One region of the Ponticoccus sp. (in: a-proteobacteria) genome, then DNA from elsewhere that is predicted to be linked to it. Evidence: riboswitches for the same ligand, from Rfam matches in the RefSeq annotation. Region 1 holds a riboswitch; each other region holds the start of a gene.
The links. A riboswitch is a leader RNA that binds a small molecule or an ion and turns the genes downstream of it on or off. The one in region 1 is predicted to bind cobalamin.
Positions count from the first base shown of each region.

Region 1 (4,971 bases):
GCCGGACCGGCAGCCGCGCCATGAGCAGCAGAAGCAGCGCGCAGGCCAGCGCCGCCGTCAGGGCGGGCAGGCCCGACAGGGCCACCGTGACCACCGCAAAGAGGCAGGCCACGGCAATCCGCATCCGGGGGTCCAGCCGTTCGAGCACGGCGGGAAAGCCGCCGGATGGGGTGGCCGGGTCCAGCGGAGCGGCAGCCTGCGAAAAGCTGTGGCTCATGCGGCCTCCTTCAGCTTGCGCCGCGCGGCAAGGTAGAACCCAAGGCCGAAGAGACCCGCGATATAGCCCATGCCGCCAAGGATCGACTGAAGGTCGTTCTTCTCGCGGTAGGCGGCGATCTCGCGTCGCAGGGGGCGCATCTCGTCGCGCACGATCCCGGCGAGGGTGGCGCGCTGCTGATCGCTCAGCGCGGCGCCGGACGCCGGGGGCTCTGCCGCCGCCTCCGGGGTCCGGGGGCTCAGCGGCTCTTGTCCGAGGATCGCCGCCACCTCTTCGGCGGGCATGGTCACGTCTGCGACGTGACCGGCGCCGAGATTGGCGTGGAACCTGTGGGCCACGGGCTGTGCGGGCGTGAAGACGAAGAAGCCGTCCGCATCCGTCACCGCGGTTCCCAGTTCCGCGCCGTCCGGGCCGAAGACCGTGACGGTCTCGCCGACGGCCATGGTGCCGTTGGAAAAGCCGATCTCTCCCTCGATGGCATCGCCCGAGGGAAAGACCGAGGCGATGACCTTATGGGCCAGCGCGGGCAGGGGCAGGGCACAGAGCGCAAGGGTCAGGGCAAGGCGTCTCATGTCCGGGTCTCCGCGAAGGTGGTGAAGAGTTCCGGTTTCACCCGGCGCGCCAGCAGCACCGCGAAGGCGGTCAGGAAGCCCTCGACCACCATGACCGGGATATGCGCCACGAAGACCAGATGCGCGGCGGCGATGAAGGCATCGCCCGAAAGCGCCAGCGAGGCCGCGACCATCGTGGTTGTCGCGGCGATGGCGAAAGCGCCGCCGATCCCGGCCCAGAGTGCCGCCGACAGCGGGCTGCCCCGCCGGATCATCGGGCCGAACAGCAGCCCCGTCAGGACCGCCGGCAGCGCGATGTTCACCGCGTTCACCCCCAGCACCGTCAGCCCGCCGAAGCCGAAGAAGACCGCCTGCAACAACAGTCCGACAAAAAGCGCCGGAAAGGCGGCCCAGCCAAGCACCAGCCCGGCCAGGCCGTTCATGATCAGGTGGACGGAGGAGGGCCCGATCGGCACGTGGATCAGCGAGGCCACGAAGAAGCTGGCCGACAGCACGCCCGCTGCCGGAATGCGCTCCAGCGTCAGCGTGCGCAGGCCCATGGCCACGCCCCCCGCCGCCAGAACGGCGCCGCCGATCACGACCGGGTTGGCAAGGGCTCCGTCCACGATATGCATGGCGTTACTCCATGTCCCAGGCGCGGATCCAGATCACCGCATCCTGGCTGAGTTCCTTGCCCTCGTGTTCGGTGTCCGGGCCGCTGCCAAGCGCGGCAAAGCCCCAGTAGCCGGCCTTGGGCACGCCGAAGGTGAAATAGCCATTGGCATCGCTGATCGCGACGACGGCCCCGCCGGGCATGGGTTTGGCCTGCGGATCGCTGGCGGCATTGGTCTCGAACGAGGGTTCGGCGGCCATGTACTCGATCTCGATCTCGGCGCCCGCGACGGGTTCGCCCTCGGACAGCACCTGCCCGGTGAAGGTCGAGCCGGTGATGACGTTGTAGGGTTTGTTCAGCGGCAGGATCTCTGTCTTCAGGCCCTGCGGCTGGTCCCAGTCGGTGGGCAGCTCGTTGCGGTTCAGGTAGGCCTTGGTGATCTGCTGGATGTAGAGATCCTCGGTTTCCTCGTAGTAGGGCTGCGGCACCGTCACCAGCACGTAGTCGCCCGAGCGTTTCACCGGCACCGCGCCGATGAAGGCCGGGTTCTCGTTCTCGCCGCCGTTGAAGGTCGAGGGCGTCAGCGTATCCATCAGGTCGATCTTCTCGCCGTTGTGGATGGCGTAGAATTCCTGCGGCTTGTCCAGCGCCATGACGTGGCCCACGGTCATCGGGTGCCAGAAGATCAGCTTGACCGGCACGTCTCCGGGGCGGTCGATCATGGTGTCGGTGGTGTATTGCAGCAGGAAATGCGCCTGCGCGGCAACGGGAAGAAGGGCGGCCGCAGCGGCCAGCATAAGGGATTTCATCGGGTCGGTCTCTCCTGGCGCCTCACCCGGCGCATGGCTTTTGAACGCCAGAGAGGGCCGTGACCCGGAAGGAAAGGGCGAGGGCGCCCGGCACCGATCCAGGCCAGACGCGCACCCCGGCGTCCGGTGGCAGCGCCCCGTCCGAAGGGGCGCCCGACCGGCAGGTCTCCTGGCTTGCGGGTCGTCACCTTGGGCCTGCCTTCCCGGATTGCTCCAGTGGCGTCTTGGCCCGGCTCGCCGCTTACAGTTGCGGGGGCAGCTGCCGGTTTGGCCCGGATGGGCCGCACGGCATTCCCTCTTTCCCCCGGCGCGGATGACCCCCGCCGGGACCGGTCCCGACTTGGGTAGTCGCAACGCCGCAATGCGTCAACGGGATTCGCCGGGCGGGGTGTGGAGGCCTGTGCCGGGAGGTGTCGGCGGGCGGCGCGGGGCGGCGGGGACAGGCCCGGTGTGGCGCGCCTGGCTGTCTTGCGACGCGGCATGGCGGTCTGCGCCCCGGGGGGCGGGGTCTGTCGGTCGGGGGCGCATGGCCCGGGCAGGCGCCTGGCAGGCACGTGGCGGCGGCTTTCCTTCGCCGCGCTGCGCGCCTATGGGAGGGGCATGACGACGCGTTCCATCCTCATCACCGGCTGTTCCTCGGGCATCGGCTTCGACGCCGCCCATACCCTGGCCGGGCGCGGCTGGCAGGTCTTTGCCGCCTGCCGGCAAGAGGCCGACTGCGCGCGGTTCCGGGCCGAGGGCTTCATCAGCCCGCGCATCGACTACACCGATGAGGACAGCATCGGCACGGGCCTTTCCGAGGTGCTGGAGCACACGGGCGGGCGGCTGGATGCGCTGTTCAACAACGGCGCCCATGCGACCCCGGGCGCGCTGGAGGACCTGCCCACCGACGCCCTGCGCGCGATCTTCGAGGCCAATGTCTTTGGCTGGCACACGCTGACGCGCCGGGCGATCCCGGTGATGCGGGCGCAGGGCCACGGGCGGATCGTGAACCACTCGTCGGTGCTGGGGCTGGTGGTGATGCCCTGGCGCGCGGCCTACAATGCCTCGAAGTTCGCGGTGGAGGGGCTGACCGACACGCTGCGGATCGAGATGCGCGACACGCCGATCCATGTGGTCACGTTGAATACCGGGCCGGTGACCACGAAGATCCGGGAGAACTCTATCCCGCATTTCGAGCGCTGGGTGGACTGGCGCGCCTCGCCGCGCCGCGCGCAATACGAGGCAACCCTGCTGAAGCGTCTCTACGAAAGCCGTGGCGGCCCGGACCTTTTCGAACTGCCGCCCTCTGCGGTGACGGCGAAGCTGCTGCGGGCGCTGGACAGCCCGACCCCGCGACCCCGCTATTACGTCACCCGGGCGACGCACCTGATGGGGGCGGCGCGGCGGCTGCTGCCGACCCGGGGGCTCGACTGGCTGATCGCCAAGGGCTGAGCCTGCGACGCCAAGCGCGGTTCGCTTTTGCCCGCGTCTCCGCTATGTGGCAGGCAAAGCACTGGAGACCCCCATGTTACAGGACCCGCTCTTCATCGTCGTCGCGCTCGCCATGCTGGGCGTCGTGGCGATCCTGCTCTTCGGCATTGGCAGCTTCGCCAAGGGCGGGGCGTTCAATCGCAAATACGCCAACAAGGCGATGCGCTGGCGGATCATCGCGCAGTTCGCGGCGGTCTGCCTGATCCTGCTGTTCGTTTTCATTCGCCGGGGAGGCTGATCCATGGTTGTGCTCAACAAGATCTACACGCGCACGGGTGACAAGGGCGACACCGCCCTGGGCAATGGCACGCGGGTGCCGAAGTTCGCGGGCCGGGTGGAGGCCTATGGCACGGTCGACGAGCTGAACGCTGTTCTGGGGGTGGCGCGGCTGTCCGCCGGGGGCGATGTGGACGCCATGCTGTCGCGCATCCAGAACGACCTGTTCGACCTGGGCGCCGACCTCTGCCGCCCCGAGATGGAAAAGGACGCCACGGCGGAGTACCCGCCGCTGCGGGTCACCGACGCGCAGGTGGTCCGGCTGGAAAACGAAATCGACGACATGAACGCGGGGCTGGAACCGCTGCGCAGCTTCATCCTGCCGGGCGGGTCGGCGCTGTCGGCGCATCTTCACATGGGCCGCACGGTGGCGCGCCGGGCCGAACGGCTTGCGGTGGCGCTGTCGGCGGAGGAAAGCGTCAACCCGGCGGCGGTGAAATACCTCAACCGCCTGTCGGACTGGTTCTTCGTCGCGGCCCGCGTCGCCAACGACAACGGCAAGGCCGACGTCTTGTGGGTCCCGGGAGCGAACCGCGCGTAGCGCGGCAGACCGTCCGGGGGAGGGTCTGGCGACCGGGAGGGCGGAGCCCCGGCCCGGCGGGCGGGAGCGAACCGCGCATAGCGCGGCAGACCGTCCGGGGGAGGGGCTGGCGACCGGGAGGGCCCCATTTCTGGGGCGGGAAGCCGCTTTGAAGCGGCTTTGTGAACCGGCTTCGAAGCCGGTTCCGGAACGCTCTGCGCAGAGCGTTCAGAAAGGCCCTTCGAAGGGCCTTCAGGCTCACAGAGGATCAGTTTCCAGCCAGACGCCGCCCTCGGGGCGCAGGGTGAGGATCATCACCGGGGACGGGTTGCGGCCCGGCACGGCGCGGAAACGGAAGTTGGCCAGAAGCGTCGCGAGAATGATCACCGCCTCCTGCATGGCGAAGCTGGCGCCGATGCAGATGCGGGGGCCGTCGCCGAAGGGCAGGTAGGCGTAGCGCTCGGGTTTCCCGCCCTCCCAGCGCTCGGGGCGGAAGGCATCGGGCGCCTCCC
Region 1 is NZ_JBLXGL010000008.1:172,825-177,795, forward strand. Features, by position in the region: gene cbiQ (cobalt ECF transporter T component CbiQ) at 1-217, opposite strand, end outside; gene ACN5KJ_RS14770 (cobalt ABC transporter permease) at 214-789, opposite strand; gene cbiM (cobalt transporter CbiM) at 786-1,403, opposite strand; gene ACN5KJ_RS14780 (DUF4198 domain-containing protein) at 1,408-2,190, opposite strand; cobalamin riboswitch at 2,332-2,539, opposite strand; gene ACN5KJ_RS14785 (SDR family NAD(P)-dependent oxidoreductase) at 2,791-3,624, shown strand; gene ACN5KJ_RS14790 (twin transmembrane helix small protein) at 3,698-3,901, shown strand; gene ACN5KJ_RS14795 (cob(I)yrinic acid a,c-diamide adenosyltransferase) at 3,905-4,480, shown strand; gene ACN5KJ_RS14800 (cytochrome P450) at 4,718-4,971, opposite strand, start outside.

Region 2 (4,971 bases), on a different contig from region 1:
CGAGATCCTCGCGCTTCTGGGCCGCAACGGCGCGGGCAAGTCGACGCTGCTGAAGGCGCTGATCGGCATCGCCCCGGTCAGCAGCGGCGCGATCACGCTGGACGGCACGCCCATTCACGGCCTCAGCTCGGCGGCCATGGCGCGGGCGGGCATCTCTTACGTGCCGCAGGGGCGCGGCCTTTTCGCGGGCATGTCGGTGCGCGACAACCTCGAACTGGGCCGCATCCGCCGCCAGACAGGCGCGGGCATCCACTGGGACGAAGAGCGCATCCTGTCCTACTTCCCCCGCCTGAAGGAACGCATCGACACGCCCGCCGACTACCTCTCGGGCGGCGAGCAGCAGATGGCCGCCGTGGCCCGCGCGCTGTCCGGCGACACCCGCGTGCTGCTGCTGGACGAACCCTTCGAGGGGCTGTCCCCCGCCATCGTCGAGCAGCTGTTCGAGACCTTCGACCGCTTGCGCGAAGAGGTGTCCATCATCATCGTGGACCACAACCTCGACCTCGCGCTGACGCTCTCGGACCGCACCGTCGCGCTGGAACGCGGCAGCATCATCCATGACGGGCCCTCCGCCGCGCTGGCCCATGACATCGACCTGCGCCGCCAGGTCCTGTGGCTGTAACGAAAGGGACCTGACATGACCGAGACAGTCGCCATCATCGGCGCGGGCCTGATCGGCCGCGCATGGAGCGCACTTTTCGCCCGCGCCGGGCATTCCGTGCAGGTCTGGGACGCCGATTCCGCCGTTCTGGACCGCTTCGCCGCCGACATGGCCGTGCTCTGCGACACCCTGCTGGCCGAGGGCCTCTTGCAGGACCGCGACGGGACGCTGACCCGCATCCGCACCTGTCCCACGCTGGAAGAGGCGGTCGCGGGCGTCAGCTTCGTGCAGGAGAACGGGCCCGAGAAGATCGAGGTCAAGACCGACCTCTTCGCCCGGCTCGACGCGGCCACCCCGCCCGGCGCGATCATCGCCTCCTCGACCTCCGCCATCGTCGCCTCGCGCTTTACCGAGGGGCTTGAACACCGGCACCGCTGCCTCGTCGGGCACCCGGTGAACCCGCCGCATCTTGTCCCGGTGGTCGAGCTTTGCCCCGCGCCATGGACCGCGACAGAGACCATGGACCGCGCCGAAGCGCTCTACCGCGATATCGGGCAGGTGCCGGTGCGCATGACCCGCGAGCGCGACGGCTTTGTCTTGAACCGCCTGCAGGGCGCCCTGCTGGGCGAAGCGCTGCGGCTCTTGGGTGAGGGCGTCGTCAGCGTCGAGGGGCTGGACGCCACCATCAAGGACGGGCTGGGCCTGCGATGGGCGCTGATGGGGCCGATCGAGACCATCGACCTGAACGCCCCCGGCGGCATCATCGACTACGCCACCCGCTACGGCGGCTTCTACGCGCGTTTGGCCGAGGAACCGGCGGGACCGGAGGTCTTTTCCGTCGACAACGCCGAGAAGATCGCCGCAACATGGCCACAGGACCGCAGCCCCGAGACCATCCGCGCCCGGCAGGACAGGCGTGACGCGCGCCTTGCCGCCCTGCGCCGGCACCTTGCATCCGAACAATCCTGAAGGAGCCCCAGACCATGGCGAAACCCCGCAAGGTCATCATCACCTGCGCCGTGACCGGCGCGATCCACACGCCCTCGATGTCCGAACACCTGCCGGTGACGGCCTCGGAAATCGCCGACGCCGCCATCGGCGCGGCCAAGGCGGGCGCGGCCATCGTGCACCTGCACGCCCGCAACCCCGAGGACGGCAGCCCCGACCAGTCGCCCGAGGCCTTCGCGCCCTTCCTCGGCGTGATCAAGCAGGCCTCGGACTGCGTGGTGAACATCACCACCGGCGGCGCGCCCACCATGACCATCGAGGAACGCGTCCGCCCGGCGGAAACGCACCGCCCCGAGGTCGCCTCTCTGAACATGGGGTCGATGAACTTCGGCCTCTTCCCGATGCTCAAGCGCTTTCCGAACCCCAAACACCAGTGGGAACGCGACTACCTCGGCAACAAGAACATCATCTTCAACAACAGCTTCGGCCAGATCGAATACATCCTGACGACGCTCGGACCGCTCGGCACCCGGTTCGAGTTCGAATGCTACGACACGGCGCATCTCTATAACCTCAAGCACTTCCTCGACGCCGGACTGGTCAAGGCGCCGCTGTTCATCCAGACGGTCTTTGGCCTGATGGGCGGCATCGGCGCGCATCCCGACGACGTCATGCACATGAAGCGCACGGCGGACCGGCTGTTCGGCGACCAGTACCAGTGGTCGGTTCTGGGCGCGGGCAAGAACCAGCTGCCCATCGCGGCGATGGCGGCGGCCATGGGCGGCAATATCCGCGTCGGGCTGGAGGATTCGCTCTGGGCCGGACCGGGGCAACTGGCGCGCAGCAACGCCGAGCAGGTGACGAAGGCCCGCCAGATCATCGAGGGGCTGGGGCTGGAACTGGCAACCCCGGACGAGGCGCGCGAGATCCTGCACCTGAAGGGGGCGGATCAGGTCGGCTTCTGACCGGCCCTGACGGACGGGGGCGCGGCGCACTCGATCCGGTTCACCGGAGGCCGGGGCGCTGCTTTCGCGCGTCGACCTTACCCCCGGATACGGGCTGTTGATCGCCGGGTTGCGCGGCACCGTCGGCGTCGCGTCCGGGCAGGCACGGCAAGCGACGGTCGCGGTGCCGGATCCATCCCGTGACCGTCCTCGACCGCCGGACCCCGAAGCGCCCGGGCATCGCCAACGCGCTTCTCCGGTCCGGGGCACCCCCCGCGCCGGAAGACGAACTGCGGGCACGGGCATCGCGAACGAAGGCGGCACAGGCGCCCGCCTTCCGGTTCGCATCAGGGGGCAGGTCGCCGACCCAAGGCATGTCCGGCAGCGGAGCCTCCGGCGCATCCCCCGGGCGGGCAAGGCGCGGTCTGGCCTGGGGGCTGACAGGGGAAACACCCCGCTGGACGGCAAGCGCCGTAATGGCCGCCATTGGCAATTCCACTCGACTTTTGCCCGGAATTCTGCAATGCAGAAGGCGATGGTGACCGGCCTGAAAGGGCCGGTTTAAAAGGGAATGCGGTGAGGGCCTTGACCCAACTCCGCAACTGCCCCCGCAACTGTGAGCGGCGAGCGACCCCGAAGAACACCACTGAACCGAAGCGGTTCGGGAAGGTTCGGGAAAGCGGCGACCCGCAAGTCAGGAGACCTGCCATCTCCGGTGCGTGCTGTTGCGCACCGCAGTCACCTTAACCCGGGCGGGGCGCTCTGGGACTGGAGAGACGACATATGGACCTGACGGCCCTGTGGACATCGCCGCCTCCGTTCATGCGCCCTCCCCTGCGCGGAGGGCGCAATGACACTGGAACGCACGATCCTTCAACTCGACACCGGAGAGATGCCAGCCGACGAGGCGCGGCAAATGGGGCAGCTTGGCTATATGCAATGGATCGCGGGCTTGCCGGGCAATGCGGATTATCTGCAGGCCGCGCGGGGCGCCTTTGACAAGGCCGCTCCGTTCATGGGCCACTCGCCGGCCGTGGCGGAATTCTGCAGACTTCTGACACGCTCACTGGAAGCGCCGCTGACGCCATTGCCCCTTGCGATGCCAAAGCGGCAGAGGCGCGGCGGCGCGCAGGCCCGACGGTCCTACCGCCTGCCGCATTGAACCCTCACGCAGGGGCCGCCGCCGCAGGAAAGCCGTAGCCCTGAAGGCCTCCTCTGCCTGAGCGAACAGGGGGCGCCTTGCGGAAGCATTTGCCAAGGACGACCGACCGGCCCTCGCTTGTGAAGCGCGCGCCGTAACCCGAGACCCGTCAACCGGCGGCACCCCGCTTGGCGCCCCGGGCGGTCGGTTCACGCTGGTGGACCATGTCCGGGCCGCTGAAGGCCCATCCCGGCACGGGCGGACAAGCAGGCCGCGCCGCACGGTCCCGGCCCCGCGCAACAGCCGCGCATCTGCTCGCCGCCGACCTTGACATCGAGGTCCCGGCCAACCCTGGCGGGCCCGGTCCTGTCGGCCACCAGAGCAGCAATCCCGGCGCCCGGGCCAATCCGGGGACCAGCCGCTTTGCACCCCGGCGGGCCGAAAGGCCAAAGACCGATATCCCGCGCCGCGACCAGAGCCCGCACGACCCGGGGGGGATCCGCGCCGACATCCGCAACACCCGCCGTGCTTGGGAAAGGCCGCGAAACCGGCCCGGCGGTCGCTCTGCACCCATGCCTCAATGCCCCGACACGGGACTATCGAAATAATCGATAGCGGTAAAAAAACGTTTCGTTTCCCTCACTAGACGGCCCGTGACACTTAACCGTCAAGGCAAACGGAGTGCAGTTCCCATGACCCACGCAAAGACCAAGACACGTCTGGCAGCTGATATCGGCGGCACCTTCACCGATGTGGTGCTGGAAACGCCCAAGGGCATGTTCACGGCCAAGGTGCCGACCGATCTGGAGCAGCCCGAACGTGGCATCATGGCGGGTGTGACCATCGTTCGCGAGCAGTCGGGGCTGGCCCCCAGCGATATCGATATCTTCGTCCATGGCACCACCCTGGCCACAAATGCGCTGATCGAGCGCAAGGGCGCCAGGACCGCGCTGATCACGACCGAGGGCTTCCGCGACAGCCTCGAAATCGCATATGAATCCCGCTACGATCAGTTCGATCTGCAGCTGGAAAAGCCGGCGCCGCTGGTGCCGCGCGATCTGCGCTTCACGGTGACCGAGCGGATGGATGTGCGCGGCAATGTCCTGCTGCCGCTCGACCGCGCCCGCGTCACCGAACTGGCCGCCGAACTGAACCGCCTGGGCATCGAGGCGGTCGCCGTGGGCCTGCTGCATTCCTATGCCAATCCGGCCCACGAGCAGGCCGTGCGCGCTCTGCTGATCGACGCCGGCTGCACGGCAGAGATCACGCTGTCGTCGGACGTCTGCCCCGAAGTGCGCGAATACGAGCGCTTCATGACCACCGTCTGCAATTCCTAC
Region 2 is NZ_JBLXGL010000012.1:138,616-143,586, forward strand. Features, by position in the region: gene ACN5KJ_RS17940 (ATP-binding cassette domain-containing protein) at 1-622, shown strand, start outside; gene ACN5KJ_RS17945 (3-hydroxyacyl-CoA dehydrogenase) at 638-1,570, shown strand; gene ACN5KJ_RS17950 (3-keto-5-aminohexanoate cleavage protein) at 1,585-2,514, shown strand; cobalamin riboswitch at 3,013-3,219, shown strand; gene ACN5KJ_RS17955 (hypothetical protein) at 3,344-3,655, shown strand; gene ACN5KJ_RS17960 (hydantoinase/oxoprolinase family protein) at 4,327-4,971, shown strand, end outside.
Region 2: another riboswitch for cobalamin. It lies ahead of ACN5KJ_RS17955 (hypothetical protein); the one in region 1 lies ahead of ACN5KJ_RS14780 (DUF4198 domain-containing protein).

Region 3 (4,971 bases), on a different contig from region 1:
CCCGCGCGAGGCCGCCTGATCCTCGATGACGATATCGCCAAAGACATTCTGGCCCCCGCCGGCGGCGATCATGTCATGCCAGCCGGACCCCGGCGTCACGGTCACGAGCGGGCGCTTTTCCTCGAGGTAGACAGGCACCGGCGGGACACCGTCCAGACGCTCGGCCAGCAGGGTCTGGTAGCCGACGTAGTAATCCACCAGATCCGCCGCCTGCTCTTCCTGGCCGAAAAGCTTGCCCATCAGCTCGACGTTCTCGACATGCTTCAGCGTGTCCCAGGCGGTGATGACCATGACCGGGATGCCGAAGGGTTCCAGCTGGCGCGCCGCCTCTTCGTAGACGCCATTGCGCGGCAGGATCACCAGATCGGGGTTCTTGGCGATGATCGCCTCGTAGTTCGGTTCGTTCTGCCCCTGCCCGACCACATCGGCCTCGGTGAACTCGGGCCAGTAATCCGGGTCGCGATAGGTGCTGGCGCCGGTGCCGACAACCTGGTCGATGGCGCCGATGGCGCGGGCGAATTCCACCGAGTAGCGGTTGAAGATCACCGCGCGCTGGATCGGAAGATCGACCTCGACCGAGCGGCCGACATCGTCGGTGATGGTTTCGGCCCAAAGGGGCACCGAGGTCGCCAGCGCGACAGCCGCGGCGGAGAGGGTGGATTTGAACAACATGCGATCACCTCGATCAGTTTTGTTTCCCGAGGTGCTCTTGGGGTGCATCACGGCGCCGGACCCGGCGCCCTTCGGCGTCCGGCCCCATGGCCATGGCTGCCACCCTGCCGAGCCCCTCGTCGGCGGTTGCGTCTGCCATGGCAGGTCTCCTGGCTCGCGGCTCGGACGTTCGATGATCCCTTCCCGGCCCGGGGGCCAGTGGCACGATCGCGAACTCGCCGCCTACAGTTGCGAGGGCAGCCGCAGCCTGGGTCTCCCCGTCCTGCGTTCCCTTTTCATCCGCCGTTGCGGAACCGTGGCAGGCCGGAAGATACAGAGATCGCGCTCCGCGGCAACAGCAAAGGCAGCGGGTCCCTGGCCGTGAGGGGGTAACGCATTGGCGCATCGGGATATTCGGTGGCGCTGGAACTGATGGACCCCCGGCAGCCCGTCGGCGGAGCATGCTGGCCGATGCCCGGCGCGCGGCGGCGGGGGCCTTGTGGATGCGCGCTGTTCGCCGCAGGACCAGCGGGCGCGGAAAGCCGGGCCCGGCGCGCCACAGCCCGGCCTTCGCGACGGGGCATCCTCCGGTGGTCGGCCCGCCGCTTCCCGCCCGGGCGACAGGCAGGATGACGGACCCGAAAAGCCCCTGCCGATACCGGACGTCGACTTATCCCCGGAAAACGACCTTCAATATATTGACACCCCCCTGCCCCGGATCGCAATATGCAGTTGCTTTGGTTCCGGCGGGGTGACTCGTCGGCTAAGAGGGAAGCCGGTGAGGGTCCGGCACTGCCCCCGCAACTGTAAACGGCGAGTTTCTGTCCATTCCACTGGTGTCGGACGGCACCGGGAAGGCGGACGGGCAACGTTTGAGCCGCAAGTCAGGAGACCTGCCAGAGCATGAACGACGACCGCGGCGGAGGGCCCGGGCGCGCGGATAGGTCGTTTGGCCCTGTCCCCGTGTCCGCTTCGCCCACAGGCAGCAAACCGGCAAAGGGACAACCGCATGAGTATCACCGTCTATTCCAAGCCCGCCTGCGTGCAATGCACCGCAACCACCCGCGCCCTGACCGCGCGCGGCATCGATTTCCGCCTCGTCGACCTGACCGAGGACGCCGCGGCCATGGAACTGGTCACCGGGCTTGGATACCGGCAGGCGCCGGTTGTCGTCGCGGGCGACGAGCACTGGGCCGGGTTCCGTCCCGACATGATCAGCCGCCTGTCCTGACGCCGGGCGGTCGGTCATGGGGGGCCTCGCCTATTTTTCCAGCGGCTCGGGCAACACGGCCCGGTTCGTGGAGCGGCTCGGCCTTCCCGCCACCCGGCTGCCCCTGCGCGGCGATGCCGCGCCGCCGCTGATGACCGCGCCCTTCGTGCTGATCTGTCCGACCTACGCGGACGGGGCGGGGCGCGGCGCGGTGGCCAAGCCGGTGATCCGGTTTCTGAACATCGAAGCGAACCGGACCCTGCTGCGCGGCGTGATCGCCAGCGGCAACCGGAACTTCGGAGAGACATTCGCGATGGCCGGACAGGTCATCGCCCGAAAATGCAACGTGCCCGTGCTCTACCGGTTCGAACTCGCGGGGACCGACGCCGACATCGCCCGTGTTCGTGACGGGCTGCAAACCTTCTGGGGAACCCGATGCTTGACGCCAGCCTGACCCAAGGCCTTGATTACCACGCGCTGAACGCGATGCTGAACCTCTATGACGCAGAGGGCAACATCCAGTTCGAAGCCGACCGCATGGCGGCGCGGCAGTATTTCCTGCAACATGTGAACCAGAACACGGTCTTCTTCCATTCGCTGGAAGAGAAGCTGGGCTATCTCGTCGACGAGGGCTACTATGAGGCGCAGGTTCTGGAACAGTACCCCCGGGACTTCCTTCGCAGGATCTGGGAGGCCGCCTTTGCCAAGAAGTTCCGCTTTCCGACCTTCCTTGGCGCGTTCAAGTATTACACCTCTTACACGCTGAAAACCCGCGACGGGCAGCGGTTCCTGGAACGCTACGAAGACCGCGTCGTGATGAACGCGCTGGCGCTGGCGCAGGGCGATGAGACGCTGGCCATGCAGCTGATGGAGGAAATCCTCTCGGGCCGGTTCCAGCCCGCGACGCCGACCTTCCTGAACGCCGGCAAGACCGCGCGGGGCGAATTCGTGTCCTGCTTCCTGCTGCGGCTGGAAGACAACATGGAAAGCATCGGGCGCGGCATCAACTCGGCCCTGCAACTGTCCAAGCGCGGCGGTGGCGTGGCCCTGATGCTGACCAACATCCGCGAGTACGGCGCGCCCATCAAGGGGATCGAGAACCAGTCCTCGGGCGTCATCCCGGTGATGAAACTGCTGGAGGACAGCTTCAGCTACGCCAACCAGCTGGGCGCCCGGCAGGGTGCGGGCGCGGTCTATCTGCACGCGCATCACCCGGATATCCTGCGCTTTCTCGACACCAAGCGCGAAAATGCCGACGAGAAGATCCGCATCAAGACCCTCAGCCTTGGCGTGGTGATCCCGGACGTGACCTTCGAGCTGGCGAAGCGCAACGAGGACATGTACCTCTTCTCGCCCCATGACGTCGAACGGGTCTACGGCTGTGCCTTCTCGGAAATCTCGGTCACCGAGAAATACGCCGAGATGGTCGACAACCCGAAGATCCGCAAGAAGAAGATCAACGCGCGCGCGTTCTTCCAGACGCTGGCCGAAATCCAGTTCGAAAGCGGCTATCCCTACATCATGTTCGAGGACACGGTGAACCGCGCGAACCCGATCGCGGGCCGGATCACCATGTCGAACCTCTGCTCCGAGATCCTTCAGGTGAACGAGCCGTCCGAATTCAACGACGACCTCAGCTATGCGCACATGGGCACCGACATCTCCTGCAACCTCGGGTCCATGAACATCGCGCGGGCCATGGATGGCGGCGATCTGGGCGCCTCTGTCGGCACCGCGATCCGGGCGCTGAACGCGGTGTCCGAGATGTCGGCCATCGACTCGGTGCCCTCGATCCGCAAGGGCAACGACGAAAGCCACGCCATCGGGCTTGGGCAGATGAACCTGCACGGCTTCCTTGCGCGCGAGCATATCCAGTACGGCAGCCCCGAAGGCGTGGAATTCACCAGCGCCTATTTCGCCGCCATCCTGTTCCACGCGCTGACCGCCTCTTGCCGACTGGCGCAGGAGAAGGGCCGCAGCTTCAAGGGGTTCGAGACCTCGGCCTATGCGGATGGCAGCTATTTCGACAAGTACACCGACCGCAGCTGGCGCCCCGAGCAGCCATCCGTGAAGGCGCTGTTCAAGCGGTTCGGCATCGAGCTGCCGGGCAAGAAGGACTGGGTCGCGCTCAAGAAGGACGTGATGACGCACGGGCTGTACAATCGCAACCTGCAGGCGGTGCCGCCCACTGGGTCGATCAGCTACATCAACTATGCGACCTCCTCGATCCATCCGATCACCGCGAAGATCGAGATCCGCAAGGAGGGCAAGATCGGTCGCGTCTACTATCCGGCGCCCTACATGAACGCCGAGAACCTCGAATATTACCGCGACGCCTACGACATCGGCCCCGAGGCGATCATCGACACCTATGCCGCGGCGACGGAACACGTCGACCAGGGCCTGTCGCTGACCCTGTTCTTCCCCGCCGAGGCCAGCACCCGCGATATCAACCGCGCGCAGATCTACGCCTGGAAGAAGGGCATCAAGACAATCTACTACATCCGCCTGCGCCAGGCCGCGCTGGAAGGCACCGAAGTCGAGGGCTGCGTGTCCTGCACGCTTTGAGGAACGAGACGATGAAAGACATGACCCACACCCGCCCCGTCCCCCGCGCGATCAACTGGAACCGCCTTCAGGACGACAAGGACCTGGAAATCTGGAACCGCCTGACCGCCAATTTCTGGCTGCCGGAAAAGGTGCCGCTGTCGAACGACATCCAAAGCTGGTCGCAGCTGACCGAGGACGAACAGACCCTGACGATCCGGGTCTTCACCGGGCTGACGCTGCTGGACACGATCCAGAACACGGTCGGCGCGCCCGCCCTGATGCCCGACGCCCAGACACCGCACGAAGAGGCGGTGCTGACCAATATCGCCTTCATGGAGGCGGTGCACGCGCGGTCCTATTCGTCGGTCTTCTCGACCCTGTGCCAGACCGTTCAGGTGGACGAGGCCTTCCGCTGGTCGGCGGAGAACGAACACCTTCAGGCCAAGTCCCGCCTGATCCTCGACGAATATGACGCCACCGCGAACCCGCTGAAGAAGAAGATCGCCAGCGTGTTCCTCGAAAGCTTCCTCTTCTACTCGGGCTTCTACCTGCCCATGCAC
Region 3 is NZ_JBLXGL010000014.1:24,002-28,972, reverse strand. Features, by position in the region: gene ACN5KJ_RS18925 (ABC transporter substrate-binding protein) at 1-672, opposite strand, end outside; gene ACN5KJ_RS18920 (hypothetical protein) at 686-811, opposite strand; cobalamin riboswitch at 794-985, opposite strand; cobalamin riboswitch at 1,373-1,567, shown strand; gene nrdH (glutaredoxin-like protein NrdH) at 1,661-1,882, shown strand; gene nrdI (class Ib ribonucleoside-diphosphate reductase assembly flavoprotein NrdI) at 1,899-2,315, shown strand; gene nrdE (class 1b ribonucleoside-diphosphate reductase subunit alpha) at 2,297-4,429, shown strand; gene nrdF (class 1b ribonucleoside-diphosphate reductase subunit beta) at 4,441-4,971, shown strand, end outside.
Region 3: another riboswitch for cobalamin. It lies ahead of nrdH (glutaredoxin-like protein NrdH); the one in region 1 lies ahead of ACN5KJ_RS14780 (DUF4198 domain-containing protein).